One region of the Brevibacterium atlanticum genome, then DNA from elsewhere that is predicted to be linked to it. Evidence: predicted binding sites of a transcription regulator. Region 1 holds the regulator's gene; each other region holds the start of a gene.
The links. Region 1 encodes HrcA, which represses chaperone genes, less so after heat shock. Its sites were predicted from a motif close to TTNGCACTCGNNNNNNNCGAGTGCNAA; they were not measured.
Positions count from the first base shown of each region.

Region 1 (9,641 bases):
GAGGCCACGGTCTCGGGCTGTTCGGACAGCCACGAGATGTCGACGGCATCGACGTCGAAGCGATGCGAATCGAGGATCACGGCGGTGAACTCTCCGGCGTTGCCCCCGGAATGGCCTTCACCGAGCCAGATGTACTCCTCGGGAAGCATCCCGATCAGCGACTCGAGCTGATCGAGTTCCCCTTCCTGGGTGCCGACGATGTGGGGATGGGCGCGACGGATGAGCTCGGCGGCGACCGGCAGTCGCTGCGCCACCGGGTGACCGTCCATGGCGGGGTAGCGGAGATTGAAGCTCATGACTGTGAAATCGCTCATACCCCCATCTTCCCCGATCGCGGCCCGTCATGGCGGCATCAGTATGGATTCCGAGTCCGCACACAAGTCATGAAAGAATGAGCACTCCGGTCTGTTCTCAGATCCGATCTGTCAAAGGAAGGGCGTTCATGTCACCTCAGGTGAATAAGGAAGCAATAAAGCGGATCTCACCATCCGCCACCTCACCCGAGCTGATCCGCAATTTCTGCATCATCGCTCATATCGACCACGGCAAGTCGACCCTGGCCGACCGGATGCTCCAGATCACCGGCGTCGTCGAATCCCGGGATATGCGCGCCCAGTACCTCGACCGGATGGACATCGAACGCGAACGCGGCATCACGATCAAATCCCAGGCCGTGCGCATGCCCTGGGAGCACGAGGACACCCCGTACGCGCTCAACATGATCGACACTCCCGGCCACGTCGACTTCAGCTATGAGGTCTCACGGTCACTGGCCGCGTGCGAGGGTGCACTGCTGCTCGTCGACTCCGCGCAGGGCATCGAAGCCCAGACCCTGGCCAACCTGTACCTGGCCATGGAGAACGACCTGACGATCATCCCCGTGCTCAACAAGATCGACCTGCCCGCTGCGCAGCCGGAGAAGTACGCCGAAGAGCTCGCCAACCTCATCGGCTGCGAACCCGAGGACTGCCTGCTCGTGTCCGGTAAGACCGGTGAGGGCGTCGAGGAGGTCCTCGACCGCATCATCACCGACATCCCAGCCCCCGTCGGCGACGCCGAGGCGCCTGCGAGGGCGATGATCTTCGACTCCGTCTACGACACCTACCGCGGCGTGGTCACGTATGTGCGCGTCATCGACGGTTCGCTGTCCCCGCGCGAGAAGATCGAGATGATGTCGACCGGCAGCACCCACGAACTGCTCGAGATCGGTGCCTCCTCACCTGAGCCGAAGGCGACGAAGGGCCTCGGCGTCGGCGAGGTCGGCTACCTCATCACCGGGGTCAAGGATGTGCGCCTGTCCAAGGTCGGTGACACCGTGACCGCGGCGGCAGCCCCTGCGACCCAGGCACTCGAAGGCTACCGTGAGCCCAAGCCGATGGTGTTCTCCGGACTCTTCCCCATCGACGGTTCGGACTACCCGGTGCTGCGTGATGCGCTGGACAAACTCAAACTCAACGACGCCTCCCTGGCCTACGAACCGGAGACGTCCACGGCGCTGGGCTTCGGCTTCCGCTGCGGATTCCTCGGGCTCCTCCACCTCGAGGTGCTCCGGGACCGTCTCGAACGCGAATTCGACCTCGACCTCATCTCCACCGCCCCGTCGGTCATCTACGACGTGACGATGGAGGACGGCACCGAGACCGTGGTGACGAACCCGAGCGAATACCCCACGGGCAAGATCAAGGAAGTCCGTGAGCCGATGGTCCAGGCCACGATCCTCACCCCGAGTGACTACATCGGCGCGGTGATGGAGCTGTGTCAGGAACGCCGCGGCAAACTCCAGGGCATGGACTACCTGTCCTCGGATCGAGTGGAGATCCGCTACCGCCTTCCCCTGGCCGAGATCGTCTTCGACTTCTTCGATCAGCTGAAGTCCCGCACCAAGGGCTACGCCTCCCTCGACTACTCCGACGACGGGCGGGACGCCTCCGATCTCGTCAAGGTCGACATCCTGCTCCACGGTGATCAGGTCGATGCGTTCTCCGCGATCGTCCACCGCGACAACGCCTACTCCTACGGGGTGGCGATGGCCGGGAAGCTGCGCAAGCTCATCCCGCGCCAGCAGTTCGAGGTCCCGATCCAGGCAGCCATCGGCTCACGCATCATCGCCCGCGAGACCATTCGTGCGATCCGCAAGGACGTGCTGAGCAAGTGCTACGGCGGCGACATCAGCCGCAAGCGCAAACTGCTCGAGAAGCAGAAGGAAGGCAAGAAGCGGATGAAGATGGTCGGCACCGTCGAGGTTCCGCAGGAGGCGTTCATCGCCGCCCTGTCCTCCGACGAACCGGAGAAGAAGGACGCCAAGAAGTAAGTGCCAGCACAACCGACCGGCGAGGTTCCCCCGCGTGACGGCTCACTTCCCGCGTCGGCGGGCATCGGAGCCGGTGACCGGGGCTTAAGTCTCTACGTCCACGTCCCGTACTGCCGGGTCCGCTGCGGCTACTGCGACTTCAACACCTACACAGCCGAGGATCTCGGTCCCGGAGCGTCCCGTGAGGACTACCGCGGCAATCTCGCCCGTGAGCTCGATCTGTCGGTGTCGACCCTCGCCGAGGTGGGGGCGGGCAACCGTGAGGTGTCGACGATCTTCTTCGGCGGGGGCACCCCGACGATGCTCTCAGCCGAGGTGCTCGCCGGCATCATGGACGACATTCGGTCCCGTTACCGGCTGACCGCGGAAGTCGAGGTGACCACGGAGGCCAACCCGGACACGCTCGATCCCGCCTACATCGCCACCCTCGCCGGTGCCGGATTCACCCGGATCTCGATGGGAATGCAGTCGGCCGTGCCGCATGTGCTGGCCACTCTTGATCGGACCCATGACCCCGAGAAGATCCCCGAGGTGGCGCGCTGGGTCAAGGACGCGGGACTCGAACTCAGCCTCGACCTCATCTACGGCACCCCGGGGGAGTCGACCGACGATTGGCGGCGGTCCCTCGAGGTCGCCCTGTCCAACGAGGTCGACCACATCTCCGCGTACTCCCTCATCGTCGAACCCGGAACGAAGATGGGCGCGATGGTCAGACGCGGTGAGCTGCCGATGCCCGATGAGGACGATCTGGCCGATAAGTACGAGATCGCCGATGCCGCGATGAGTGCGGCGGGCATGCACTGGTACGAGGTGAGCAACTGGTCGACGGGTCCTGACACCCGGTGTGAGCACAATATGGCGTATTGGCGCAATGCCGACTGGTGGGGCTTCGGCCCCGGTGCGCATTCGCATATCGGGGGAGTCCGGTTCTGGAACGCGAAGCACCCCCGAGCCTGGTCCGATCGACTGCTGGCTGGGGAGTCTCCGGCGATCGGCCGGGAGGTCCTCGACGATGCGACCCGAGAGATCGAACGGATCATGCTCGCCGCTCGCATCGACGACGAGCTGCGCCTCGACTCCTTGGCGGCAGGCAGCGAGCAGGCCGTGCGCACCTTCGTCAAGCAGGGACTGCTTGACCCCGGCGGTGCCGCCGAAGGTTGGTTCCGGCCCACCCTGCAGGGGCGTCTGCTCGCCGACTATATGGTGCGCATCCTCACCGAATACGTCTGAACAAGGCAAGCGCCTGAACGGCTTCGTCCGAGGGAGAGAACGAAACCGAGCCGCTCCCTGGGTTCGGAAGCGGCCCGGAGACGACGATGAGCCTGGAGGCGCTGCTCGGCTCCATCGTCGATGCTGCCATCGGCGATCGGAGCCTGAGGGGAAGTCCTATTTGACGAGCTGGATGCTCATCGGAACCTTGTAGACCTCTCCCTTGTTGGCTGCCACAGCGGCGATGATCATGAAGACGAGAGCGACGATCCAGATGACGAAGTAGAGGATCGCGCCGAATCCGAAGGTGATCACCGCGAAGATGTCCGCAACGATATAGGCGATGATCAGTGTCAACTGGAAGTTCAGCGACTGGCGGGCCTGCTCGCGGATGAACGGCGACTCGTCCTTCTTCACGAGGAAGACGATGAGCGGGACGATCCACGCGGTGAAGATCGCTCCGACCTGTGTCCACGTCGATGTGGAGCGTTCGGACGGCGACGGCTGCCAGAAGCCTGCCGAACCGGGTCCGTAGGCCTGCGGAGGTAGGGCCCGCGAATCGAACGCCCTGGTATTCGCTGCCGACCCCGGGCCGTAACCCTGCGGGCCGCGGTAACCCTGCTGGGAGCCGTACGCCTGCTGGCTGCCGTATACGGGCTGCGATCCGTAGGCAGGCTGACTGGCTGGCTGCTGTGAACCGTACTGCGGCTGGGATCCATAGGACTGCTGCGCGTTCGGCTGCTGAGACTGCGGTTGCGAACCCGGCTGCGAACCCGGCTGAATATATGGCTGCTGGGGCCCCGACTGTGCGGAGTAGTCCGGAGGCATCGGCTGTGCTCGGTTGTCGTTCGGCTGCTGGGGGTTGTCCGACATTAGCGTCCCTTCTCACGTGTGCGTCACACCACACTAGTCCAGTCACTCCGCCGGAGAGTGTCTCCGCGGTGAACGAGGGTGAGCGCTTGTGCGGTGTCACGAGCAAGATTACTTGACGAACTGGAAGACCAGGGGGATCTTGTAGCCCTCTCCGCGGTTGGCCGCGATGCCGGCGATGATGTAGAAGACCGTGTACACGAGCGGGATGACCAACGCGCCGAAGACGATGAACATGCCGAGCCCGAAGGTGATGAAGGCAAGGACGAAGCCGATGACCATGAGGACGATCATCGCCGCCGTCGTGGCGATCGTGTTCGTGATCATGGCGTTGAGGCCCTGCCGGGTGTGCTCGCTGACGAACGGCGACTCGTCCTTCTTCACGAGGAACATGATGAGAGGCAGGTATCCGAAGAGAAGGGTACCCAGATGCGACCACATCGCGGTGGTCCGCTCCCGCTCACCGGCCATCCAGAACAGCTCGGAACCCGGACCGTACGCGGCGTCGGGAAGTGCCTGAGAATCGAAGAGCGCGGGATTGACGCCAGGCTGGGGCGGACCAAAACCTGACTGCTGCCCATGATTCGGCTGTCCGTACGGCGGCGGCTGTCCATACGACGGCTGCCCATAGGGCCGCTGCGGGCCCTGTGACGGCTGGGGCCCGGCGGCTTGCCCGTAGTTCGGCGGCATGGGGCGGCCGCTGTTCGGCGGTTGGGGGTTGAACGACATGATGGTCCTTTCACTGCCTCTGTCGTTTCACACTATCCCAGCGCCGTGTGCCGAGACATGCCGAAAAGACCCGATCGTGTTCCAACTCGGCAACACGTCTGAGCAACACGTCTCAGCCGACGGTGACGAAGTCGATGAGCTCCTCGACGCGTCCGGACAGAGTCGATTCGACATCGGCGATCGTGCTCACCTTCCCGAGGATCCGCACCCACCCCCGGGCGACATCGCGATGATCGGCATGCGGCCAGCCGATGCGCCGCAGGATCCCGGTCTTCCAATCCTCCCCGCGGGGTACGACCGGCCACTCCCTGATTCCGACCACATGTGGTTTGACCGCCTGCCAGATGTCGACATACGGGTGGCCGATGATGTGGACGACGTCGCGGTAGCGGGGGTCGGCACGCACCGCCTCGGCGATCTTCGATTCCTTCGTCCCGGTCACCAGATGATCGGCGAGGACCCCCACTCGGTGATCCTTGTCGGGGCCGAAGGCCGCGAGCTTGTCGGCGACATCATCGAGACCGCCCAGCGGTTCGACGACGACGCCCTCGATGCGCAGATCGTCGCCCCAGATCTTCTCGACGAGCTCTGCATCGTGCTTGCCCTCCACCCAGATCCGGGAACCGAGGGCCACGCGGGCCTTCGCCCCTTCGACCGCACGCGATCCCGAAGCGGTACGGCCCGGCGTGGTCGGCTTCTTCTTCGCGGGCAGGCGGACGTCGACAGGCTGGCCCTCGAGCAGGAACCCCGGCCCCAGCGGAAAGGCGCGCACTTTCCCGGCTCGATCCTCGAGGTTGACGACGACTCCCGCGGTGGTCTTCTCGGCCCCGACCACCGCGCCGACGTACCCGCTCATGGCGTCTTCGAGCACCATCCCGAGCCCGAGTTCGACGGGTCGGGACTTCTTCGGTCGGTGCGAGGAGGGGGAGCTGCCGGAGAGGACGTCGGGTCCGTAGCGATCGAAAGCATTCACGCTCACCCACGATAATGGGCAGGCGGCGAATAATCCCGGCGCCCCACCGAGGCGTGCCGGACGACGGACTCCCGAGGCGTGCCGGACGGACACACTGGACGCGTGCCGGACGGCACACCCCCAGACATGAAATCGACTGACAAGAAGCGTAGAATTGGCACTCAGTGCTAACGAGTGCCAAAAGTGTGGGGAGGTCAGCGATGAACGACAGCAGGAGAGCGCAGGTGCTGCGCGCCATCGTCGAGGACTTCGTCGCCACGAACGAACCCGTCGGTTCGAAGGCCATCGTGCAGCGACACACGCTCGGGGTGTCCCCAGCGACGATCCGCAACGACATGGCCCAGCTCGAGCAGGACGGCTACATCGCCCAGCCTCACACCTCCGCCGGTCGGATCCCCACCGACCTCGGCTATCGGATGTTCGTCGACCGCATCGACGAGTTCAAACCGCTCACCCAGGCCGAACGGCGCGCGATCTTCCAGCTCATCGACGGCGACGTCGAACTCGATGAGATGCTCGACCGCACCGTGCGGGTGCTCTCGGGCCTGACCCACCAGGTCGCCCTGATCCAGTACCCGACGGTGTCCCTGGCCCGGATCAAACACATCGAGATCGTCGGGCTCGCACCGAATCGCGTCCTCGTCGTCCTCATCACCGACGCCGGTCAGGTCGAGCAGAAGACCGTGACCGTGACACAGGGACTCGACGACGACGGGGTGCGTGCGCTGCGCGACCGGATCAACGTCGAGTTCTCCGGCAAGAAGCTCTCCCGCGTCATGGCCGAGGCTGGCACTTCGTCACCGACGCCGACCGGCACCGAGGCTGCCCCCGCAGACGCCGTCGAGTCCGGCAACGCCGAGGTGGAGAAGATCCGCGCAGCAGTCGCCGACCTCGTCGCCGCGACCCGAGAGGACCGCCTCATCATGGCGGGCACCGCGAACCTCGCCCGGTCCGGACGCGAATTCGGAGAGCAGATGGCCCCGATCCTCGAGGCCTTCGAGGAACAGGTCGTGCTGCTCAGACTGCTGACCTCGATGGCTGAGGACCAAGAGGAGATCAGCGTGCGCATCGGACGTGAGAACACTCACGAATCGTTCAGTTCGACATCGGTCGTGGCCGCCGAATATGGTCATGACGCAGGTTCCTCGGCCCGCCTCGCGGTGCTGGGACCGACGCGGATGGACTACCCGACAACGATCTCGGCCGTCAGGGCAGTGGCGAAGTACGTGTCCTCGCTGCTCGATCGAGGATGAGCCGACACCGCACCGAACCGGGCTCCGGGCCCGTCACCACGAAGAACACACACCACCAGGGAGAGAGAAGTTTCTGTGGCCGATCACTATGAAACACTCGGAGTGTCCAAGGATGCTTCCGCGGCTGAGATCAAGTCGTCGTACCGGAAGCTGGCACGCAAGTACCACCCGGACGTCAATCCCGGCCACGAAGACGAATTCAAGGCCATCTCGCTGGCCTACGATGTGCTCTCCGATCCGGAGAAGCGCCGCAACTACGACATGGGCGGCGGAGAGAACGGCCAGGGCGGATTCCCCGGTGGCGGCGGATTCGGCGGGTTCGGAGACATCTTCGAGACCTTCTTCGGCGGTGGCGGCGGACAGGCCGGCGGCCCGATCCCACGCACCCAGCGCGGCAAGGACGCCCTCGTCGGCGTCAACATCGACCTCAAGACCGCGGCCTTCGGCGGCACCGTCGACCTCGACGTGACCACCGCCGTGGTGTGTGAGACCTGCTCGGGTGCCGGCACCCAGGAAGGCACCTCGGTCGAGACCTGCAGCCTGTGCCACGGAGCCGGCAGCGTCCAGCGGATGACTCGGACCCTGCTCGGGCAGATGGTCACGAACCAGACCTGCAACTCCTGCCACGGCTTCGGCACCGTCATCCCCAACCCCTGCCTCAACTGCCAGGGCGACGGGCGGGTGCGCAAGCAGCGGACGATGAAGATCCGCATCCCCGCCGGCGTCTCCGACGGAACCCGCATCCAGCTTTCCAGTCAGGGCGAGGTCGGCCCCGGCGGCGGACCCGCCGGCGACCTCTTCGTCGAGGTCATGGTCACCCGCCACGAGGTGTTCCAGCGCGACGGCGACAACCTCCGCGCCACGGTGTCCGTGCCGATGACGGCCGCCGCCCTCGGCGCGACCATTCCGTTCGAGACCTTCGACGGCACTCAGGACCTCAGCATCGCTCCCGGCACCCAGTCGGGCACGGTCGTCAAACTCTCCGGCCTCGGCGCCTCCCGCCTGCGCTCGGAGACCCGCGGCGACCTGCTCATCACCGTCGACGTGCACACGCCGGACAAGCTCGACGACGAACAGCGCGAACTGTTCGAAAAGCTCGCCGAACTGCGCGGTGAACAGGCCCCACGGGCCCAGATCACCACCGAGAAGTCCGGCATGTTCTCCCGCATGCGTGAGAGGTTCGCCGGTCGGTGAGCCTGCCCGTCTTCCACACCGCTGCCGCCGCCGAGGCGGTGCCCGGCACAGTTCTCACCGTCGGTGAGGGCGTCGCCGGGCATGCGGTGCGGGTGCGTCGGATCGGACCCGGCGAGCACATCGAGATCGTCGACGGTGAGGGCACGCGCGCCCGCGGTCAGGTCACGGCCGCCTCGGCGATGGGCATGGACCTCGACATCACCGCGGTGACGCATGAGGACGAACCCCATCCCCGACTCGTCCTCGTCCAGGCCCTGGCGAAGGGCGACCGGGACCTCCAGGCCATCGAAGCGGCCACAGAGATCGGCGTCGACGAGGTCATCCCCTGGGCCGCGGAACGCTCGATCGCCGATTGGCCGGCGAAGAAGCGGGAGAAGATGGCGGCGAAGTGGCAGCACCTGCTGCACGCGGCCTCCCTGCAGGCGCGGCGCTCCCGCTTCCCCCGACTGCACGAACTCGTCCGCGGGACCTCCCTGACGCGGCAGCTGAGCGAATCGGATGCGGTGTTCGTCCTCCACGAGACCGCGCAGAAGCGACTCTCCGCGGCACTTGCCGAACTCGGACACGGTGGCGACGATGCCGCGGCGACCAGCGGCCCCGATCCCGCGGCCGGCCCCGGCTCCGGCAGCACACCCGAACGCATCGTCCTCATCGTCGGCCCCGAAGGCGGCATCAGCGACGGCGAACTCGAAGCCCTCACCGGCATCGGCGCACAGCCGGTCCTGCTCGGGCCCACCATCCTGCGCTCCTCCTCGGCCGGATCGGCCGGCCTCGTCATGGCCCAGAATTCATTGGGCCGTTGGTGAGCCGAGCGACTACGATAGAAGCACACACAGGTGCCGTCTGAGACGGCGGCCCCGCACGCGAAGGAACATTCTGGACATCACCCCCACCACGAATTCTGTGAACACCACCGACGAGCAGGCACCCGTCGGCGACGGCGCAGCTGCCGGAGCATCCGGCAACGACAGCGTCCGCCTCGTCATCCCCGACTCCATCGACCTCGTCGAATTCTTCGGACCCGGCGAGGCGAACCTGCGTGTGCTGGAGAAGACGTTCAGCGACCTCGATATCCACGTCCGCGCCAATCAGGTCCAAGCCG
Region 1 covers NZ_CP050152.1:2,361,435-2,371,075, reverse strand. The annotation lists gene GUY23_RS10660 (endonuclease/exonuclease/phosphatase family protein) at 1-314, opposite strand, end outside; gene lepA (translation elongation factor 4) at 443-2,311, shown strand; gene hemW (radical SAM family heme chaperone HemW) at 2,312-3,541, shown strand; gene GUY23_RS18785 (DUF4870 domain-containing protein) at 3,698-4,393, opposite strand; gene GUY23_RS10640 (DUF4870 domain-containing protein) at 4,502-5,119, opposite strand; gene GUY23_RS10635 (DUF3097 domain-containing protein) at 5,232-6,098, opposite strand; gene hrcA (heat-inducible transcriptional repressor HrcA) at 6,293-7,345, shown strand; gene dnaJ (molecular chaperone DnaJ) at 7,421-8,539, shown strand; gene GUY23_RS10620 (16S rRNA (uracil(1498)-N(3))-methyltransferase) at 8,536-9,345, shown strand; gene GUY23_RS10615 (PhoH family protein) at 9,443-9,641, shown strand, end outside.

Region 2 (9,641 bases), 1.0 Mb from region 1:
AGGTCGTCCTCGCTCACGAACTCTCCCACGTCGCGCACCGTGACGTCACCGTGATGACCATCGCCGGAGTCACCGGTGTGGTCGCTGCGCTGATGATGCGCGCGGGCTACTACATGAGCTTCGGCCGGTCGAACAACAATAACAACGGCGTCCCGATCCAGCTGCTGTTCATCCTCGTCGGAGCCGTCGTCTACGGGATCTCGTTCGTCCTCATCCGTGCACTGTCCCGATACCGTGAACTCGCCGCCGACCGTGCCGCAGCGATCCTCACCGGTGCACCGTCGACCCTGGCCTCGGCGCTGACGAAGCTCAGCGGGGACATGAGCAAGATCCCGGAGAAGGATCTGCGCTCATCCGCCTCGGCGAATCATCTGGCCCTCATCCCGGCCATCAGCGGCAAGGCGGCCTTCGGTCAGCTCTTCTCCACCCACCCCTCGCTCGAGAAGCGACTCGAGCAGCTGGCGAAGATCTCTGCACAGCTCTCGCGCCCCGAATGAGCATTCCCGCCACTGCGCGCACCTGCACCGCCCCCGACTTCACCACTCTCGACTAGGAGTTCCATGGGTTTCTTCGACGCACTGCTCGGCCGCACCAAGCCGAAACGGGCCAACCTCGACGACCTCTTCGCCCTACCGCCTGCCGCACTGACGCTGCAGGCCGCCACCGGCTTCACCCCGACCGGCGTCGGCGCCGTCGCCTTCCGCCAGGTGGAAGGGGCCGCCTTCCAGTCGGCCGAGTCCGAGAGCGTCGCCCTCATCAGCTCCGACCCGTCCGCCTCGGTGCGGCAGGAGAACGACGGCTACGGGTTCACCTGGCAGGTCGTCGCCGATGCGAACGCCGAGGTGGTCAACCTCGTCACGAACATCCACGCCGTGAACTCGGCGCTGGTCAGTCAGGGGTTCGACACGATGCTGCTGTGCACCACCGTGTACTTCGTCCATCCCGACGGGCGGCGCATGGCACTGGTCTACCAGTACAAACGCGGCACCTTCTACCCGTTCGTGCAGGCGGGTCCGAAGCAGCGGGACAATCCGCTCGAGATCCAGGTCAAGGGAGTCCTGTCCGGTGAGCTGCCGTTCGAGGAGGACACCTCGAACTGGTCGGCTCTGTGGGACGCTCCCGGCATGAACGACACTCCGGGAGCTGCCGAACTGCGGTGAACGCGCCGGTCGCGTGCGGGCAGGGAACCGGCTGCGTCAACTGGTAGCGAGCTTCCTGCCCCGCGGCTAGTCGACTCCGGTCGCGATTTCCGTCTCCCTCGGCGGGCCTCGAATCCGGTAGCGGAACCTGCATCCGGCAACCAGCCGAGGCACATCAGACATGTGGAGGGCGTCCCCGCGGGGACGCCCTCCACTGCCTTCTCGATGTGTTTTTGTTGTCGATATGTCTCTGTGCGCGAGCGGCGCTTCTCAGCCCTGCTCGGCGGCTACCTCGAAGGCTTCGCCGAGAGCCTCGATTCGGTCGCCGGGACGGATCGTCGCACCTCGGCGGGTTTCGACCGCGCCGTTGACGGTGACCTCACCGTCGGCGATCATGTCCTTGGCCATGGCGCCGTGTTCGGCCACACCGTGGAGTTTGAGCAGCTGACCGAGCTTGATCGACTCGCCGCGGATCTCGATCGTCTCCATCAGAAGTCGAATCCGTCGAACAGTCCGCCGCCGTCGCCGCCGAAGAGCCCGCCGCCGTCTCCTCCGTCACCGCCGAAGAAGCCTCCGTCGCCACCTCCGCCGTCACCGGCGGCTCCGCCGCCGGCATCTCCCATGTCTCCGCCGTAGGCGCCGTCCCAGCCGCCGCCCATTCCGCCGAACATCATGGCTCCCATGAGGACGCCGGGCAGCAGGCCTGAGCCCGCGTAGGAGTTGAAGTAACCGCGGTTGTACTCGGCGTAGGCCGGGCCGGCCTCCCAATAGGCGCGACGGGTGTGCCCGTCGGCTGTGACGACCTTGCGGACCATGGGATCGGCGCCGACGGCCACGCGTTCGGCATCGGCAGCGCACACGGGTACGGGGCGCAGCTGACCGCCGGCAGGGGCCCAGTCGATGTCCTCGACCGAGGGACCGTGCTGCGGGTTGAAGAAGCAGGGCGGACGTCGCACGGGAAGCGGCTTGCCTTCGACACGGGCGCGCACGCACTTCGCGGCGTAGCGGCCGTCTTCGAGCGCCTCGGTGACGTGCCGGATGTCAGCAGGTTCGGAGACCTTCTCGAGGGTCTCCTTGGCGATGTCGTAGGAGTCCAGCGCCTGCTTGTAGTCCTGCGCTCCGCCGGTGTCGAGATCCACTCCCGATGTGATGATGTCGAGTTCGGCGACTTCTTCGCCGAACGATGTGACATCCTCTTCGGCGGTCTTCTTCACCTGCTGGAGTTCGGCGGCGTGGATTTCCCGCTGGCGTCGCTTCTCTTTGCGGTGGCCGATGAAGAAAACGGCTCCGAGAACAACGAGCAGCAACAGAAACACTTCAGTCACGATCTATGCCTCCCCGGCTATCTGCGTCCTCGACCAGTATGCCCGACGAAACTGACAGACGACTGAACCCGTCCCCCACATCCGCTCAGTCCTCAACCGCCTCACACCAGCGCCTCACACCAGCGCCGAAGCTCCCTTGACGAGTGCCGCGACTCCCCCGCCGAAGGCAAGGACGAGCATACCGATCCGTGCGAGCGAAGCGTCGATGCGCCGGGACAGCCGATCCCCTCCGATCAGTCCCGCCACGAGGACGAGGACCAGACCGATCCACGTGCCGATCGACAGGTCAGGCCACACCCCACCGTGGACGATCACCTTCGCCACCACCGCCGAGGCGGTCCCCACGACGAGGAACGGCTGCAGGGTGGCTGCGAAGGACCGCTGCTCCCAGTCCGTGAGCACCGCGTAGGCGCTGACGGCCGGTCCCCCAGCTCCCGCAGCCGCCGACATTGCCCCCGAGAGCGCACCGGCGCCGAATCGTGTGCCGAAGTTCGCCGGCATCCTGCGGCCGAGGCGACCGAGGGCCAGGGAGCTGATGAGTGAGACGATGATGAGCAGTCCGATGAGGATCTGCAGCGGCGCGGTCGGCAGCGCGGAGGCGAGGAGCGCACCGGGAATCGTCCCCAACACCGCACCCAGGGCCAGGTGGCGGAACGACCGCCATTCCACCTCGGCGAAGGTGCGGGCGAAGACGGACGCGGAGGCGACGATCCCGCAGATGTTGACGAGGATGATCCCGCTGTACGGGTCGAGGAGGAGGACGAGGAAAGGGCCGCTGACCAGGCCGAACCCCATTCCGGTGACGCGCTGGGACAGCGCCCCGAGGAACACGGCGAAGAGGATGAGCACGACCACGGGTTCCACCCGTTCGAGTCTAGTGCAGGGCACTTCCGCGACCACAGGCACCGCACCTCCCGGTCGCCGCCCAGATCGGCGTGGCGGGGTTACAGTATTCATCATGAACGCTCGTCCCCTCTGGTCGCGATTCAGCGCCGATCCGCGATCGCACGGACAGGTCCGTGCCTCCGACGCCGACCGTGCGATCATCTCCGATGTGCTCTCGGAGGCGTATGCGCTCGGTCAGCTCGACGTGGAGGAATTCGACGAACGCACCGAGGCGGCTGCGAAGGTCAAGACCCTCGGCGAGGTCCCAGTGCTGATCGAGGACCTCGTCCTCGCCGACCCGTCCGAGGTCGAACCGGACGAGCTCGATGATGCCGGCCGCGCGCAGGCTCTGGCCCGGCTCGAGGCCGACCGTGTTCCGATCACGCCTGAGCAGATCGACGCCGCGGCACAGCATTACTACCGGGATCGAGTGCGCCGGGCGGCACTCGGCCTCATCGCCGGCCCCGGTGGAATCACCGTGGCCATCTGGGCGTTCACCTCGATCGCTCGCGGAGACTTCATCTTCTTCTGGCCGATCTTCGTCATCATTCCGATGTTGCTGGGATTCTTCTCTCGCATCGGTCACAAGCAGGAGACGATCCGAGAGCGCAAGCGGGAGCTCACACGCAGGGCCAGGGCCCACCTCGGCGATGCGGAGGCCAAACGCGAACTCGAGAAGGCCGAACAGTCGGCCGATGACTACGAGTCCGATTACGGCAGAGGACTGCAGCCGCCGCATCCATCTCACCCGCCGTATTCGCCCGGTCAGATCTCCCGACGGGACGAGCGGCGCAGGCGCCGAGAGGGCCGTCGCAACCACCGCGACAACCCCTGGGACTGACGCCGGTATCCAGCGGCCCCGATCGACCGCTCAGATCTGGAAGACCCGAATCTGGCCGAAGTCGTGCGCCTTGTGCGTAGTGAACCACATCGTGTGGGAGAAGTGCCTGAGGTCAACGCTGTCCGCTTCGGCCTGCCAGTATCCCCAAGCGGCTGCGGCCTTGCCGTGGGTGATCGCGGCTTCGAGGTGGCCGACCTGGGGCGAATGCGCCGAGAGCTCCAGCAACGCGCCGACGACCTCGTCACGGCCGGTGGCGGTCCGGACTCCTTCGGGTCGGACGATCTGGAGCACGCAGTCCTCAGCGACCGCCTCGGCGAGGGAATCGCTGACTCCGTTGAAGAGGTTCTCTTCGAACTCGGCGACGAAGACGTTCTTCGGGCTGTTTCCGCAGGCATCGGTGCCGGTGAAAGTCATGCGCCCAGCCTAGGCGGGGACATGACGGTGTCACAATGCTTCGCGGAAGAACGCTGCCGACGACGGCGCGAAACTCCGAGCGCAAGCGAACCGGAATCGCACATGGCACCTGCGAACCAGAATCGCACTTGCCATCTGCGCACAGGGCATGAAAACGGCCGTGCCGGTACCCTTGCGGGCGCCGACACGGCCGATCGAACAGCGGGGCTGCTCTGACGCTGGCGTCAGATCAGAAGCCCATGCCGCCCATTCCACCCATGCCGTCCATGCCGGCAGCTGCGTCTGCACCTGCTGCGGCCTTTTCGGGCTTGTCGGCGACGACCGACTCGGTGGTGAGGAACAGACCGGCGATCGAGGCGGCGTTCTGCAGGGCAGAGCGGGTCACCTTGACCGGGTCGTTGATGCCGGCGGCCAGCAGGTCCTCGTAGTCACCGGTTGCGGCGTTGAGGCCGAATCCGGGCTCGAGGTTCGCGACCTTGTCGGCGACCACACCGGCTTCGAGGCCGGCGTTCGTGGCGATCTGCTTGAGCGGGGCTTCGATGGCGACCTTGACGATGTTCGCACCGGTTGCCTCGTCTCCCTCGAGTGCGAGGTCTCCGAAGGCAGCCTTGCCCGCCTGGATCAGGGCGACGCCGCCACCGGCGACGATTCCCTCTTCCACAGCAGCCTTGGCGTTGCGCACAGCATCTTCGATGCGGTGCTTGGTTTCCTTGAGCTCAACCTCGGTGGCGGCTCCGGCCTTGATGACTGCGACACCGCCGGCCAGCTTGGCCAGGCGCTCCTGCAGCTTCTCACGGTCGTAGTCGGAGTCCGAGTTCTCGATCTCGGCGCGGATCTGAGCGACCCTTCCGGCGATCTCCTCGGCGTCTCCTGCGCCCTCGACGATGGTGGTCTCGTCCTTGGTGATGACGACCTTGCGGGCGGTTCCCAGCAGATCGGTGGTCACGCTGTCGAGCTTGAGCCCGACTTCCTCGGACACGACCTGGCCACCGGTGAGGATGGCGATGTCGGCCAGCTGCGCCTTACGGCGGTCGCCGAAGCCCGGTGCCTTGACGGCCACGGACTTGAAGGTGCCCTTGAGCTTGTTGAGCACCAGGACGGCCAGGGCTTCGCCCTCGACGTCTTCAGCGATGATGAACAGCGGCTTGTTGGACTGCTGGACCTTCTCGAGGACGGGCAGCAGGTCCTTCACGTTCGAGATCTTGGAGTTGACGATGAGGATGTACGGATCCTCAAGGACAGCTTCCTGGCGATCGGTGTCGGTGACGAAGTAACCGGAGATGTAGCCCTTGTCGAAGCGCATACCCTCGGTCAGCTCGAGCTCGAGTCCGAAGGTGTTGGACTCCTCGACGGTGACGACGCCTTCCTTGCCGACCTTGTCGATGGCCTCGGCGATCAGTTCACCGATAGCGGGATCTCCAGCGGAGATGCCTGCGGTGGCGGCGATCTGTTCCTTGGTCTCGATGTCGATGGCGTTGTTCAGCAGGACACCCGTGACAGCTTCCACTGCCTTCTCGATGCCGCGCTTGAGGCTGAGCGGATCAGCACCGGCTGCCACGTTGCGCAGGCCTTCGCGGACGAGAGCCTGTGCGAGCACGGTAGCGGTGGTGGTTCCGTCGCCTGCGACGTCGTCAGTCTTCTTGGCGACTTCCTTGACGAGTTCGGCGCCGATCTTCTCGTAGGGGTCCTCGAGTTCGATCTCCTTGGCAATCGAGACGCCATCGTTGGTGATGGTCGGTGCGCCCCACTGCTTTTCGAGCACGACATTGCGACCGCGGGGTCCAAGGGTCACCTTGACCGCGTCCGCGAGCTGGTTGAGGCCAGCTTCGAGTCCCCGACGAGCTTCTTCGTCGAATGCAATCATCTTTGCCATAGTGGCTTAGATCCTCCCTGATGGAGTGGAGTGGGAATCCAGAGCAGTCATCAGCGCCCGCGACGGCAGAGAGTGTGTCCGCATGTTCCATTCCACATAAGGACCACGCTCTCGAGACGACTGGTGGGAACCCAACGGTTTTCACCAGTACTAGATTTAGCACTCTCACCATGCGAGTGCAAATAGTCGTCGCTTGGCGCCACAGGTGATCACGCCCGGCGATCGCGGTCACGTCACCGCACCTTCGGGAGCTGACCAAGCAGGAACGCGACCGTTTTCCGCGGATTCTCGGGGTCTGCGGGCACCCAAGCGGCCGTCCTGAGCGTCGCAGCAGACGCTTTGAGGGCCGGTACGGAACCGTCGCCGAGGCGGTTCGGCCCAGCGCGAAACGATGATCGGTGCCGCCCCGCCGGCACCGCAGGGCACCTCTAAGCATAGGCATTCGGCGAATCGTCCCACCCTGAGCTGAGCAGTCCGATGTGTGAGGCGCCGAGTTCCGGACTTGGGCTGTCCGGCGTCGACTGGGCTCATTCGCGTGACGCAAAGGCAACGAGACTGCCGCGGCGGGCCACCGAGCGTCGGAGTTCCTTCGCGTGGCCTATCAGCGACGGCATCCCAGCTCCAAGGCGGTTGAGGCACATGTTTCTCTCAACGACTCACGTTCTTCGGTGAGTAGTTCGGAACAACGTGAGTCTCTTCGCCAGTCCCATCCACCCGGGCGCCGCCGCACCCGGGCACTGAAAAGCGCCGAGCAGTTGCCTGCTCGGCGCTCTCCCCGCTCACGGTGACGCCGGTCGACCGGAGGGTCGTTCGGACATCGTCGTGCGGCGGATCAGAAAACTGTGCTTGTCAGCAGCCAGTCTCAGAGGAGGGTGACGGACTCCGCCTGAGGACCCTTTTGTCCTTCTCCGACTTCGAACTGAACCTGCTGGCCCTCTTCGAGAGAGCGGTAGCCGTCCATCTGGATTGCGCTCCAGTGAACGAACACGTCCTGGTTGTCGCCTTCGAGGGTGATGAATCCATAGCCCTTTTCAGCGTTGAACCACTTGACGGTACCTTGTGCCATTACTTCTCCATACAGTGCAGTGCCATTGAAATCCCGCAGATCATCCGCGATCGGGCGACCGCATCGGTCTGCGGAAGCTAGTAAAACTCAACCGACCCCGCGACTTCTCTCATTGACCTCGGGAGAATAATCTCGGTGAAGCACGAATAGAACACAAGGTGCTGTGCTTGCCTAGCTGGTGCCACTCTACCGCAGCCGCGCATCTCACCCGGGGTCGCTCAACACTGTTATAGATTCGTTACCTAAGGCTTTTTGTCCTGTTCACGCGGGGAGTGCGGCGGACTTCATCCGTCGGAGGAGTCTGCGCCCTCCGTGCTTTCTCCACCTGATTCGGGACCGCGGTCGGCGATGTCCGAGCAGATGACCACCGTGACGTCGGCGTCGAAGTCCGAGGAGGCTTCGGTGGCCGAGATCCCCAGCGACTTCGCGACGAGTTTGGCCTGTGAAGCGTTGTCCGCGCCGTTGTAGTACACGGTCGAGTCGGTGAGATTCGTCGAGTAGTTGCCGACCTGGCCGAGCTTCCAGCCCTTGTCTTCGACCGCCTCGGAGAATTTCTTGGCAGCACCGGAGACGCCGGAGCCGTTGAGGACATCGACGGTGATCGAATCGTCGGCGACGTTGACTTCACTCTCGCTCGGCGAGGGCTCAGATGATGCGGACTCCGAGGCCGGCGGGTCGGCGACCTTCGACTCGGGATTGCCCATCGAGGAGAAGATGATGTTGATGGCGGCCACGACGAGCAGGACCGCGACCAGCGCGAGCACGATGACCAGAGAGATGGCACCGATGTTCGACGACGCTGCGGATTCCTGTCGATGGGCGCCGCTGCGCCGGCCGGGCTCGATCTCGTCGAATTCGTCGGTCATATCTACCTCGAGACGCGGGCTTGGGCGCGCTCGCTCTGCCGCGTGGTGCGGATCCGGCGAAGGCGCTTGACCAGCATCGGATCGCTGGCCAGAGCGGCAGGGTTGTCCAGAAGCGAGTTCAGTATCTGGAAGTAGCTGGTGGCCGACATGTCGAAGCGCTCACGGATCGCGTGATCCTTGGCTCCACCGTATTTCCACCACCGCCGCTCGAATTCGAGAACGGCCACCTCGAGCTCGCTCAGTTCTGAGGTGTCGTTGTTCGGCGGCATAGGGGATGTGCTCCTTCGAGAGGTGACTGTTCTTCTATATTATCGCCCGAGACGCGCGACCGAAATTTCCGGCGCGCCGTCGTCCCTGTGAGGCCCCTCGCGACTCTCGGCAGGAACGGCATCACCCCGTCCCAGCACACCTGGGTGATGTGCGCTGCGACGGGGTGAAGCACGGGAATCCTCGCCGAGGTGGCCCACCTCGGCGGGGGTTCCGTCCCCGGACGCGAGGCCCGGTCCTGACCGGGCGGACCACCTCGGGGAAGGTGCCCCCACCTCGGGGAGGGTGTCCCACCTCGGTGACGGGCCTGGCCCGATCAGCGGATGCGGATGTTGACCTGTTTGATCTGGGTGAAGCCCTCGAGCATGCCCTCGAGCGAGGCTTCGCGGCCGAAGCCGGAGGTCTTCATGCCGCCGTAGGACTGGCCGGCGAGCTGGCCGCCGCCCTGGTTGACCTGGACCCAGCCGGACTCGATGCGGTTGGCCATGGTCAGTGCCGCGTCGACGTTCTTCGTGAAGACGAAGGCGGCGAGGCCGAAGTCGGAATCGTTGGCCATGTCGATGACCTCGTCGATGTCCTTCCACGGGATGACCGAGAGGACGGGGCCGAAGATCTCTTCGCGGCTGGTCTGCCAGTCGTTCTTCGCCTTCGAGAAGATCACGGGTGCGTGGTAGAAGCCGGGTTCGCCGACTTCGAGGGAATCGGAGCCGTCGTAGGCGATCTCGACGCCGTCCATCGACTTGCCCATCTCGATGTAGGACGCAACCTGGTCGTACTGCTTCTGGTTGATGATGCAGCCGATGTCGGAGTCCTCATCGCGGGGGTCGCCGACCTTCATCTTCGACACGGCATCGACGAGCTTGGCGAGGAAGTCGTCGTAGATGTCCTCGTGGAGGAAGAGCCGCGAGCCCATCGTGCAGGACTGTCCCTGGCGGGCGAATCGGGTCGACAGCAGCACCTGCTGG
Region 2 covers NZ_CP050152.1:3,390,910-3,400,550, forward strand. The annotation lists gene htpX (zinc metalloprotease HtpX) at 1-497, shown strand, start outside; gene pspAB (PspA-associated protein PspAB) at 561-1,160, shown strand; gene GUY23_RS15120 (RNA-binding S4 domain-containing protein) at 1,410-1,628, opposite strand; gene GUY23_RS15125 (hypothetical protein) at 1,628-2,464, opposite strand; gene GUY23_RS15130 (TSUP family transporter) at 2,579-3,328, opposite strand; gene GUY23_RS15135 (DUF1707 SHOCT-like domain-containing protein) at 3,423-4,190, shown strand; gene GUY23_RS15140 (hypothetical protein) at 4,221-4,604, opposite strand; gene groL (chaperonin GroEL) at 4,834-6,477, opposite strand; gene GUY23_RS15150 (cold-shock protein) at 7,340-7,543, opposite strand; gene GUY23_RS15155 (LytR C-terminal domain-containing protein) at 7,828-8,409, opposite strand; gene GUY23_RS15160 (DUF3263 domain-containing protein) at 8,412-8,678, opposite strand; gene GUY23_RS15165 (aldehyde dehydrogenase family protein) at 8,993-9,641, opposite strand, start outside.
Region 2: groL (chaperonin GroEL) is a predicted target of HrcA. The motif match lies at 6,634-6,660, and genes of this name have one in related genera.

Region 3 (9,641 bases), 780 kb from region 1:
TGGACGGCACTGTTCTACCAGGCCAGCGGCGTGATCACCGAAAGCGGCGGGGCACTCTCGCACGGTGCGGTCACCGCCCGCGAGCTCGGACTGCCCGCCGTCATGGCCATCAGGGACGCCACCAGCCGATTCACCTCGGGACAGCGAGTCCGCATCGACGGCTCCAACGGAACGGTGACCGACCTCGACTCGGCGAACGCGGCCGGCTGAGCCCTACCTCGGCGCGGGTCTGACCGGCCCGACTCCGGACCCACCTCGGCGCACCCGCCGAACTGGGCCCCACCTCGGCGAATATCGTCGCACGCCCCGGCGTCACACGGCTTCGAGGGCTTCGACCGGGCTGATCGACGTCGCCGCGCGGGCCGGTCCGCGGCTGGCGGCGAGGACGGCGACGAGGCTGCCGCCGGCGACGGCGATGATGACCCACCAGGGCACGGATGGGGCGAAGAGTCCCAGCAGCGGCGACAGCAGGGTCAGCGCCCCGATCCACCCGTAGGCGATGCCCAAGGGCACGGCGATCACGCACGCGGTCAGGCTCAGCTGCAGGCCTTCGGCGGCGATCATCCGGCGCACGCGTTTCGGCGTCTGGCCGAGCGCCCTGAGCAGGCCGATCTCCTGGGTGCGCTGCCGCACGGAGAGCATGAGGGCGTTCGCGACCCCGATGACGGCGATGATGACGGAGAAGAGGATGAGGCCGAGGAAGAACAGCATCGTCTTGTCGACGACCTCGGCCAGAGCGTCCTCGAGGCCGTTCCACCCTTCCTCACCGAAGGAGCGGGCGTAGGCGACGATCTGATCGCGGAAGGTGGTCATGGCGGTGGCGAACATGACGATGAGCGTGATGCCGATGACGAGTCCGATGACCGTGCGGGCGTTGCGCGTCGGATGCTGGGCGATCGTCTTCGCCGCGAGCCGGGACACCGCAGTGCGGCCGAGCAGCCGACCGATGACCGACTGCACCGGCGGCAGGATCCAGGGGTGGCCGACGATGATGCCGAGGAATGTCAGCACCGCGCCGAGGGCGACGAGGAGGACGCCCATGATGGACAGCCGCTGCGATCCGGCGCCGACGACGGCGCTGATGAGGAAGGTCAGGCCCATGGTCAGCAGGAGCAGTGTGGCGGTCAGTGCCCCGAGTGAGGCACGGGCATCCTCCAGACGGCGTTCGACGGCCTGCGAGGTGGCCTCGATCGGCGAGATCCGCGTGATCCGGTAGGCCCCCAGATACGCCGACAGCCACGTCACGACGATGGTGGCGAGTGCGGGCACGACCATCACCGGGTCGAGGAGACCGACCTCAGTGGTGACCCGTTCGCCGAGGTAGCTCAACGTCGCCCACGACAGAGCCGTCGAGGCGGCGAATGCGAGGACCGCGCTGGGTACGGAGATGAGCAGACCCTCCACCGAGGCGGCCCGCCGCAGCCGCTTCGCCGAAGCGCCGATGAGGCGCAGCAGCGCGAGCTGCCGGCTGCGACCGGCGACGATGATCGAGAACGTGTTGGCGATGACGATGGCGGAGACGAAGAGGGCGATGAGGAAGAAGACGTAGCCGACGACGGACAGCAGGTTCTGCGCGTTGGTCGATTCGGCGATGATCTTCGCCGAGGTCAGCCAGGCGGTGAGGATCGCGATGCCCTGCATGATGACGGTGCCGAAGAGTGCGGCGATGAAGACGACGAGGACGCTGGGGAAGAACTGCCCCGGGTTGGCCCGGATCTCTCGCAGCGGATTCATCGGCGGCTCCCCGCCGCCGCGGCACGTTCGTCGGGTCCGGCCGCGGCTGAATGATCACGATCGGCCGCCTCGGCGCGTTCGTCGAGGTCGAGCATCGCCTGCGAGATCGCCTCGGCGCTGATCGTCTCGTTCAGTTCGGTGACGGGGGTGCCGTCGGCGATGAAGATGACGCGGTCGGCGTGGGCGGCGACGAGCGGGTCATGGGTGACAAGCACGATCGACTGTCCGAAGTCGCGGACGGCGTCGGAGAGGATCGCCATGACTTCGCGTCCCGATCGGCCGTCGAGGTTGCCGGTCGGTTCGTCGGCGAAGAGGATGTCGGGGCGGGTGGCCAGCGCGCGGGCGATGGCGGTGCGCTGCTGCTGGCCTCCGGAGAGTTCGCCCGGTCGGTGCTTGAGCCGGTCGCCGAGTCCGAGGCGGGCGACGACGGTGGAGATCCACTCGCGTTCTTCGGCGTTCGGCTTCCGGTCGTCGAGGTCGAAGGGCAGCCGGATGTTCTCCTTGACGCTGAGCGTAGGGACGAGGTTGAACGCTTGGAAGACGAAGCCGATCCGACGCCTGCGCAAGGCGGTGAGCTCGTCGTCGCGCAGATCGGTGATCTCCTGCTCGCCGAGGTGGACGGTGCCTTCGGTAGGGCGGTCGAGTCCGGCGAGGACGTGCATGAGGGTCGACTTGCCGGACCCGGAGGGACCCATCACAGCGGTCAGGCGCGCCGGTGCGATGTCGAGGCTGACCCGGTTGAGCGCGGTGACCGCGGCGCCTGAGGGATCGAAGATCTTCGAGACCTCACGGAGTCGGGCGATGGGCATCGGCAAGCCGGTTGTCATGGTGTCCCTCAAGCGTCGGTGCTGTCTGTCTGATCCAGACTAACGATCATCGGCGCTCGGGAACATGAAAACTGACTGATCAGTAGTTGAGAGGCACCTGCATGCGCGACGTTGCAGGATCGAGTTGTCCGTGCCGCTGGAGAAGAACTCGAACGTCTGCGCACCCGGCTCGAGGGGTGAATGCACCGGTGGCCCGGAACGAAGCGTTCCGGGCCACCAGGGTCAGTCAGCGCTGACGCGGATCGAGGGTGATGCTCAGTCCTCGTCCTCGTCTTCCTTCTTCTCGACGACCAGGGTCTCGGTGGTGAGAACCAGGGCCGCGATCGAAGCGGCGTTGCGCAGAGCCGAACGGGTGACCTTGACGGGGTCGATGATCCCAGCGCCGATGAGGTCGCCGTACTCGTTGATTGCGGCGTTGTAGCCCTGGCCGGACTCGAGGTCCTGGACCTTGGCGACGACGACGTATCCGTCCTGACCGGCGTTTTCAGCGATCCAGCGCAGCGGCTGGACAACACCGCGCTTGACGATGTCGGCACCCGTGGCGGCGTCCCCGGACAGTCCGAGGTCGTTGCCTTCGAGGACCTTCGCGGCGTGGATCAGAGCCGACCCACCACCGGCGACGACACCCTCTTCGATGGCTGCACGGGTTGCGGACACGGCGTCTTCGACGCGGTGCTTGCGCTCCTTGAGCTCCACCTCGGTGGCGGCGCCGACCTTGATGACGGCGACACCGCCGGAGAGCTTGGCCAAGCGCTCCTGCAGCTTCTCGCGGTCCCAGTCGGAGTCGGTGTTCTCGACCTCGGCGCGGATCTGAGCGATACGGCCGGCAACAGCATCGTCGGCACCGGCACCATCGATGATCGTGGTGTTGTCCTTGGTGACGGTGATGGTGCGGGCGTTGCCGAGCTCCTCCAGAGTGATCTGGTCGAGCTTCATGCCCATATCCGGGGTGACGACCTGGCCACCGGTGAGGACAGCGAGGTCCTCGAGGATGGCCTTGCGGCGGTCGCCGAAGCCGGGAGCCTTGACGGCGGCGACGTTGAGGATGCCGCGCAGCTTGTTGACGACCAGCGTCGACAGAGCCTCGCCCTCGATGTCCTCGGCGATGATGAACAGCGGCTTGCCGGCCTGCTGCACCTTCTCGAGGACGGGCAGGAGCTCCTGGATGTTGGAGATCTTGCCCTGGTTGATGAGGATGAGAGCGTCGGAGAGCACAGCCTCCTGACGATCGGCATCGGTCACGAAGTGCGGCGAGAGGTAGCCCTTGTCGAACTGCATACCTTCGGTGACTTCGAGCTCGACGGACGCGGCCTGCGACTCGTCGATGGTGATGACGCCGTCCTTGCCGACCTTGTCGAAGGCGTCGGCGATGAGCTTGCCGATCTCTTCGGACTGGGCGGACAGACCGGCGACGTGCGCGATCTCCGAGGAGTCGGCGACATCGCGGGCGATGGTGCCGAGCTGCTGCGAGACAGCCTCGACGGCGGTCTCGATGCCGCGCTTGAGTGCACCGGGAGCGGCGCCTGCGGCCACGTTGCGCAGTCCTTCGTTGACGAAGGCCTGGGCGAGCACGGTCGCGGTGGTGGTTCCGTCACCGGCGATGTCGTTGGTCTTGGTGGCGACTTCCTTGGCCAGCTGAGCGCCGAGGTTCTCGTACGGGTCGTCGACCTCGACCTCACGGGCGATGGTCACACCGTCGTTCGTGATCGTGGGGGCGCCCCACTTCTTGTCGAGCACGACGTTGCGGCCCTTGGGTCCCAGCGTCACCTTGACGGTGTCGGCGAGGGTGTTGACGCCCTTTTCGAGCGCACGACGAGCTTCGTCGTTGAATTCCAGTGTCTTAGGCATTCGTCCTCCTGTCTGCGGGTTAGTTGTTCAGGGGATTCAGCCGATGACGGCGAGCACGTCGCGAGCCGAGAGCACGAGGAACTCTTCGCCGGCGTACTTGACTTCGGTTCCTCCGTACTTGGAGTAGATGACCTTGTCGCCGATGGCGACGTCGACCGGCACGCGGTTTCCGTTGTCGGCAACGCGACCCGGGCCCACTGCGACAACTTCGCCTTCCTGAGGCTTTTCCTTGGCGGTTTCGGGAATGACCAGACCACTGGCGGTAGTCTGCTCTGCTTCGACCTGACGGATGACAATCCGATCTTCGAGTGGCTTGATGGAGACCGACATATCGGGCCCTCTCCCTTCGCTGGGTTCATTCTTCATTGAGTCAGACGGCGGCTGCTGCCATGAACCTCTCGTCGTCGCGGGTGCCGAGCGATTCGACCGTCTTATGAAACTGGCACTCGTTGAGTGCTAGTGCTAATTCGACTCTAGAACGCTCTTAGCACTCGGTCAACTTGAGTGCCAACAATTCGTCATGCTCTGGGCGAAAGTTCAGATTGGGTGCCAAAAGAGCGGGTGGGCCGACGCCCGAACGGCAAGGAGGGGCGACGTCTGTTCGTGCGGCGCAGTCAGGCCCCAGCTTGCAAGTTTCGGCGCGGGCCGAACTTCCACTCCCGAGATCCCGGGCACGACCCGGCCTCACCTGCAGAGTTCCGGACGTTTCGCGCGGGATTCGGCACTCGTTTCCCGCACGAATCGTCCGGAACTCGCCGGGCCGGGCCGCATCTCAGGGGGCGCGGCGGTGAATTCCGCAGCTGGGAGCTGCCGGCCCAACACAAGCCTGGGTCAACCAGCCCATGGGCCTGCAGCGGTAAGCAAAGCTGGCAGCGTGAGGTAAAGCTGGCAGCGGCAGACAAGGCCGGGAGTAGTAGGCACAGCCCGGCAACAAGGCAGGCACCTACTTGCCAAAAGAGCGCGGGCCCCGGGATCTCTCCCGGGGCCCGCGCTGTGTCGGCCGCCTCAGCTCAGTTGTCGATATCTGTTGTCAACAGCGGCCGACGGTCTATTGCCCGTCAGGCTGCCAGCCACGGACTGCCAGTCAGCGACTGCGGCTCTGATCTCAGATCAGGCGCAGGACCACTGTCCCCAACCCTCCTGGGCCTGGAGCTTCTTCGCACGCTGGAACTGCTCCTGCGGGCTGGCGTCGGACGGATTGCCGCTGCCCCCCATGGAGTGCCAGGTCTGCGGAAGGAACTGGAACAGACCGAAGTGGGTGCCGTTCGAGGCCTTGGGGTCGAAGTTCGACTCGCATTCGACGACCTGGTACCACTTGGATCCGGGTCCGCCGAGCATCGCCTTGATCTCGGCGGTGCTCATGGAGCCGCCGCTCGAACCGGAGCCGCCGCCGGTGCTCGAGTCACCGGAATCGCCTGAGTCGCCGGAGTCACCCGAGTCGGAGCCGCCGGTGTCGGCCGGGGTCTCCTTCTTCTTGGTTCCCTGGACGACCACCTTGGTCTTGGGCTCGGAGAGGACCTTCTCGTCCTTCTTCTCCTTCTTGACCTCTTCACCGTTGATGGTCTTGACCTTGTAGACGACCTGCTTCTCGCCGTCCTTGCCTTCTGACTCGACCTTGGTCTCACCCTGGTAGAGGGAGTCGGACTTCTTGGTCTCGACCTTGGCCTTGATGGCCTGCTTGTCCTTGACGGTCTTGTTCTCAACGCGGTTGACGGTGAGCACCTGTCCGTCGGAGAGATCGGCGGACATCGGCACGGACAGGAAATCGTCCTTCTTGAGCTTGACGCCCGATTCCTGCAGTGCTTCCTTCGCGGTGCCCACGGCAGCCGAGACCTTGTGGTCCTTGCCGTCGGCGACGACGGTGAGGTCCTTCGACGTGGTCACGTCGATGTCGTTGTCGTCTTCCTTCAGCCGCTGCTTGGCATCGGCGTTGAGGTCGGCGCCCTTCGCGTCGACGCCGAGGTCGGCGAGTGCCTGACCCACGGTGTTCGCGTTGGTCCATTCGCTCGACTTCTTGCCGTCGACCGACAGCGAGACCTTCTTCGCGGTGTTGACCGTGATCGTCATGTCCCGGTCGACCTTCGTGCCGACGCCGGGCTTGACCTGGTCGCGCTTGTCGACGTCGATGTCATGGCTGTCGAGGATGTCACCGACGGTTCCCCCGAAGGTGCGAATCTCCTCGGCCTGACCGTTGACGTCCAAGGTCACAGGCTTGTTCATCGTTACAACAGCGCCCGTACCACCGACGAGTCCGGTGATCACGACCGCCTGAGCAGCGATCTGAACCTTGCGGTTCTTCAGAAAATCAATCACAAAAATATCCCTGAGCAGAGTTTATCGACCTGACCACTGTAACCGATTCGTTACACCGCTGGCAAAATATCACGGAAATGTAACGATGGGAGTTTGCTGAGTGCCCGTCTGACCTGGAATTCCCCCGTGTTTTCGGGGTTTTCAGACCGTGACAATCCCCCGCCGAGGCGGCCCTGCGGTCCGTTACCCTGCTCACAGATCAGGGGGCTGGCTTGGGCAGCGTACGACGCTTCCGAGCATGTCCTCGTCGCCGGGGACGAGATTCGCTCCGGCCTCAGTCCCAGCTGCCGATGGCCCTCTCGGCGTTGGCCCACACGGCTGAGCAGAGTTCGTCTTCGCTCATGTCGCGCACCTCGGCGAGCTTCCGCGCGGTGATCGCGGTGAGGTACGGCCCGCCCGGCTTCCCGCGGTGCGGGTGTGGGGTGAGGAACGGTGCGTCGGTCTCGGTCAGCAGCAGCTCGAGCGGTGCGGCGGCTGCAGCTCGGCGCAGCTCATCGGCGTTCTTGAACGTGAGGTTGCCGGCGAAGGACATGTAATAGCCTTCTGTCGCGCATTCCCTGGCCATCGCTTCGTCGCCGGAGAAGCAGTGGAAGATCGTGACCTCGGGAGCGCCTTCCTCTTTGAGGATGCGCAGCACATCAGCGTGTGCTTCGCGGTCGTGGATCTGCAGGGCGCGTCCGGTGCGCTTGGCGATCTCGATGTGGGCGCGGAAGGAGCGCTGCTGTTCGGCGACTCCCTCTTCTCCCGTGCGGAAGTAGTCGAGGCCGGTCTCCCCCACCACACGCATGCGATCATGCGAGGTCACGAGAGTCTCGATCTCGTCCAGAGCATCGTCGAGCAGACCACGCTCGGCCAGCCGCGGAGCTTCGTTCGGGTGCAGGGCCGCACCACCGAGCATCCACGTCCGGCCGGCCGCATACTGCGATGCCACGAGCTCGGTCGTCCACCGGGCTGCCGGGAGGTCGCAGCCGATCTGGACGATGCGACGGACCCCCGCCTCGGCGGCGGTGTCGTGGAAGAAGTCGAGCGAGGGGAACTCCTCGTCCTCGTTCGGGGTCACCTCGGGTTCGGGCTCACCGGCCCCCAGCGGCAGCCGCACTCCGGTGCAGATGTCGAGGTGGGTGTGGGTGTCGACGACGGGGTGGGCGAGCGGTTCGGGCACCGGTGGATAGGTTCCGGCGGCGCGCGAGGCCATTACTCGGTCTCCTCCACGAACTTCGGGAACACGGGTTCGGGCTTCGGCAGGGGTGTGCCCGGCTCGAGCGGGAACTCGACGGCGGCGAAGGACCGGGGATCCGCCTCGGCGCCGGACCCGGATTCGGTCGCAGTCGGCAGAACCTTCGCTCCGGCCTCACCAGCGCCTGCGGGTACGCCGAGGAGGTCGAGGATCTTGCCGGCGGATTCGGGCATGACGGGCTGGATGAGGATCGAGATGATGCGCACGACCTCGATCGTCACCCACAGCACGGTGGCCATGCGCTCGGGATCGGTCTTCTTCAGCTTCCACGGCTCCTGCGCGGAGAAGTAGCGGTTGGCCTCGGAGAGCACCTTCCAGCAAGCCTCGACGTAGAGGTGGAGGGCCTGGGTGTCGACATGGCGGCGGGCGGTGTCGGGCACGGCCCGGGCGACTGCGAGTAGGGCCTCGTCCGCCTCGGTGAGCTCACCGGGCTGCGGCACCTGGGCGTCGCAGTTCTTCGCGATCATCGACAGGGACCGCTGGGCGAGGTTGCCGTACTCGTTGGCCAGATCCGAGTTCTTCCGGGTGATGATCGAGTCCTTCGTGTAGGACCCGTCCTGGCCGTAGGAGAACTCGCGGAAGAGGAAGAAGCGCAGCGTGTCCAGGCCGAAGGCGTCGACGAGGTCGAGCGGGTCGACGACATTGCCGACGGACTTCGACATCTTCTCTCCGGAGTTGAAGAGGAAGCCGTGGGCGTGGACGCGCTTGGGCAGGTCGATGCCGGCGCTCATGAGGAACGCGGGCCAGTAGACGCTGTGGAAGCGGATGATGTCCTTGCCGATGATGTGAACGTCGGCGGGCCACCACTTGCTCAGACGTTCCTGGTCATCGGGGTAACCGGCGGCGGTGAGGTAGTTCGTCAGAGCGTCGATCCACACGTACATCACGTGCTTCTCGTTGCCGGGCACGGGAACTCCCCAGTCGAAGGTAGTGCGGGAGACTGAGAGGTCCTTGAGGCCGGAGGCGACGAAGGACGCGATCTCGTTGCGGCGGGAATCGGGACCGATGAACTCGGGATGGGTCTTGTACAGCTCGAGCAGCTTGTCCTGGTACTTCGAGAGACGGAAGAAGTAGGACTCCTCTTCCGTCCAGGTCACCTCGGTGCGGGTCTCCTTGGACAGGCGCACGCCGTCGACGACCTCGGTCTCGTCGTCGGTGTAGAAGGCCTCGTCACGGACCGAATACCAACCGGAGTACGTGTCGAGGTAGATGTCGCCAGCCTCTTCGAGCTTGCGCCAGATGGCCTTCGACGCCGCGTAGTGGTCTTCGTCCGTGGTGCGGATGAACCGGTCGAAGGTCGAGCCGAGGGCGAGCTGGGTGTCGCGGAAGTTCTTCGCGTTGTCGTCGGCGAGTTCCTTGGGCGTGATGCCGAGCTTGTTCGCGGCCTGCAGCATCTTCAGCCCGTGCTCATCGGTGCCGGTTGCGAAGAAGACCTCGTGATTGTCCAGTCGCTTGAACCGGGCGATCGTGTCGGCCGCAATGTACTCATAGGCATGCCCGATGTGAATGGCCCCATTGGGGTAGGCAATCGCTGTCGTCAAGTAGTAACCCATAGGTCACTCAGTCTAAGGGACGTGCGGTTGCGGGCGTGCACGGGTCCGCGGTGTGGGGCCGCCGGCGGCGGCTGTGGGAGGGGCCTGTGGGAGGTGGGCGGTACGGGCGGGGGTGTGGAGCCGTTGCCG
Region 3 covers NZ_CP050152.1:3,138,459-3,148,099, forward strand. The annotation lists gene GUY23_RS14010 (PEP/pyruvate-binding domain-containing protein) at 1-210, shown strand, start outside; gene GUY23_RS14015 (ABC transporter permease) at 313-1,734, opposite strand; gene GUY23_RS14020 (ABC transporter ATP-binding protein) at 1,731-2,561, opposite strand; gene groL (chaperonin GroEL) at 2,817-4,409, opposite strand; gene groES (co-chaperone GroES) at 4,446-4,739, opposite strand; gene GUY23_RS14035 (resuscitation-promoting factor) at 5,520-6,722, opposite strand; gene GUY23_RS14040 (TatD family hydrolase) at 6,997-7,917, opposite strand; gene metG (methionine--tRNA ligase) at 7,917-9,512, opposite strand.
Region 3: groES (co-chaperone GroES) is a predicted target of HrcA. The motif match lies at 4,894-4,920, and genes of this name have one in related genera.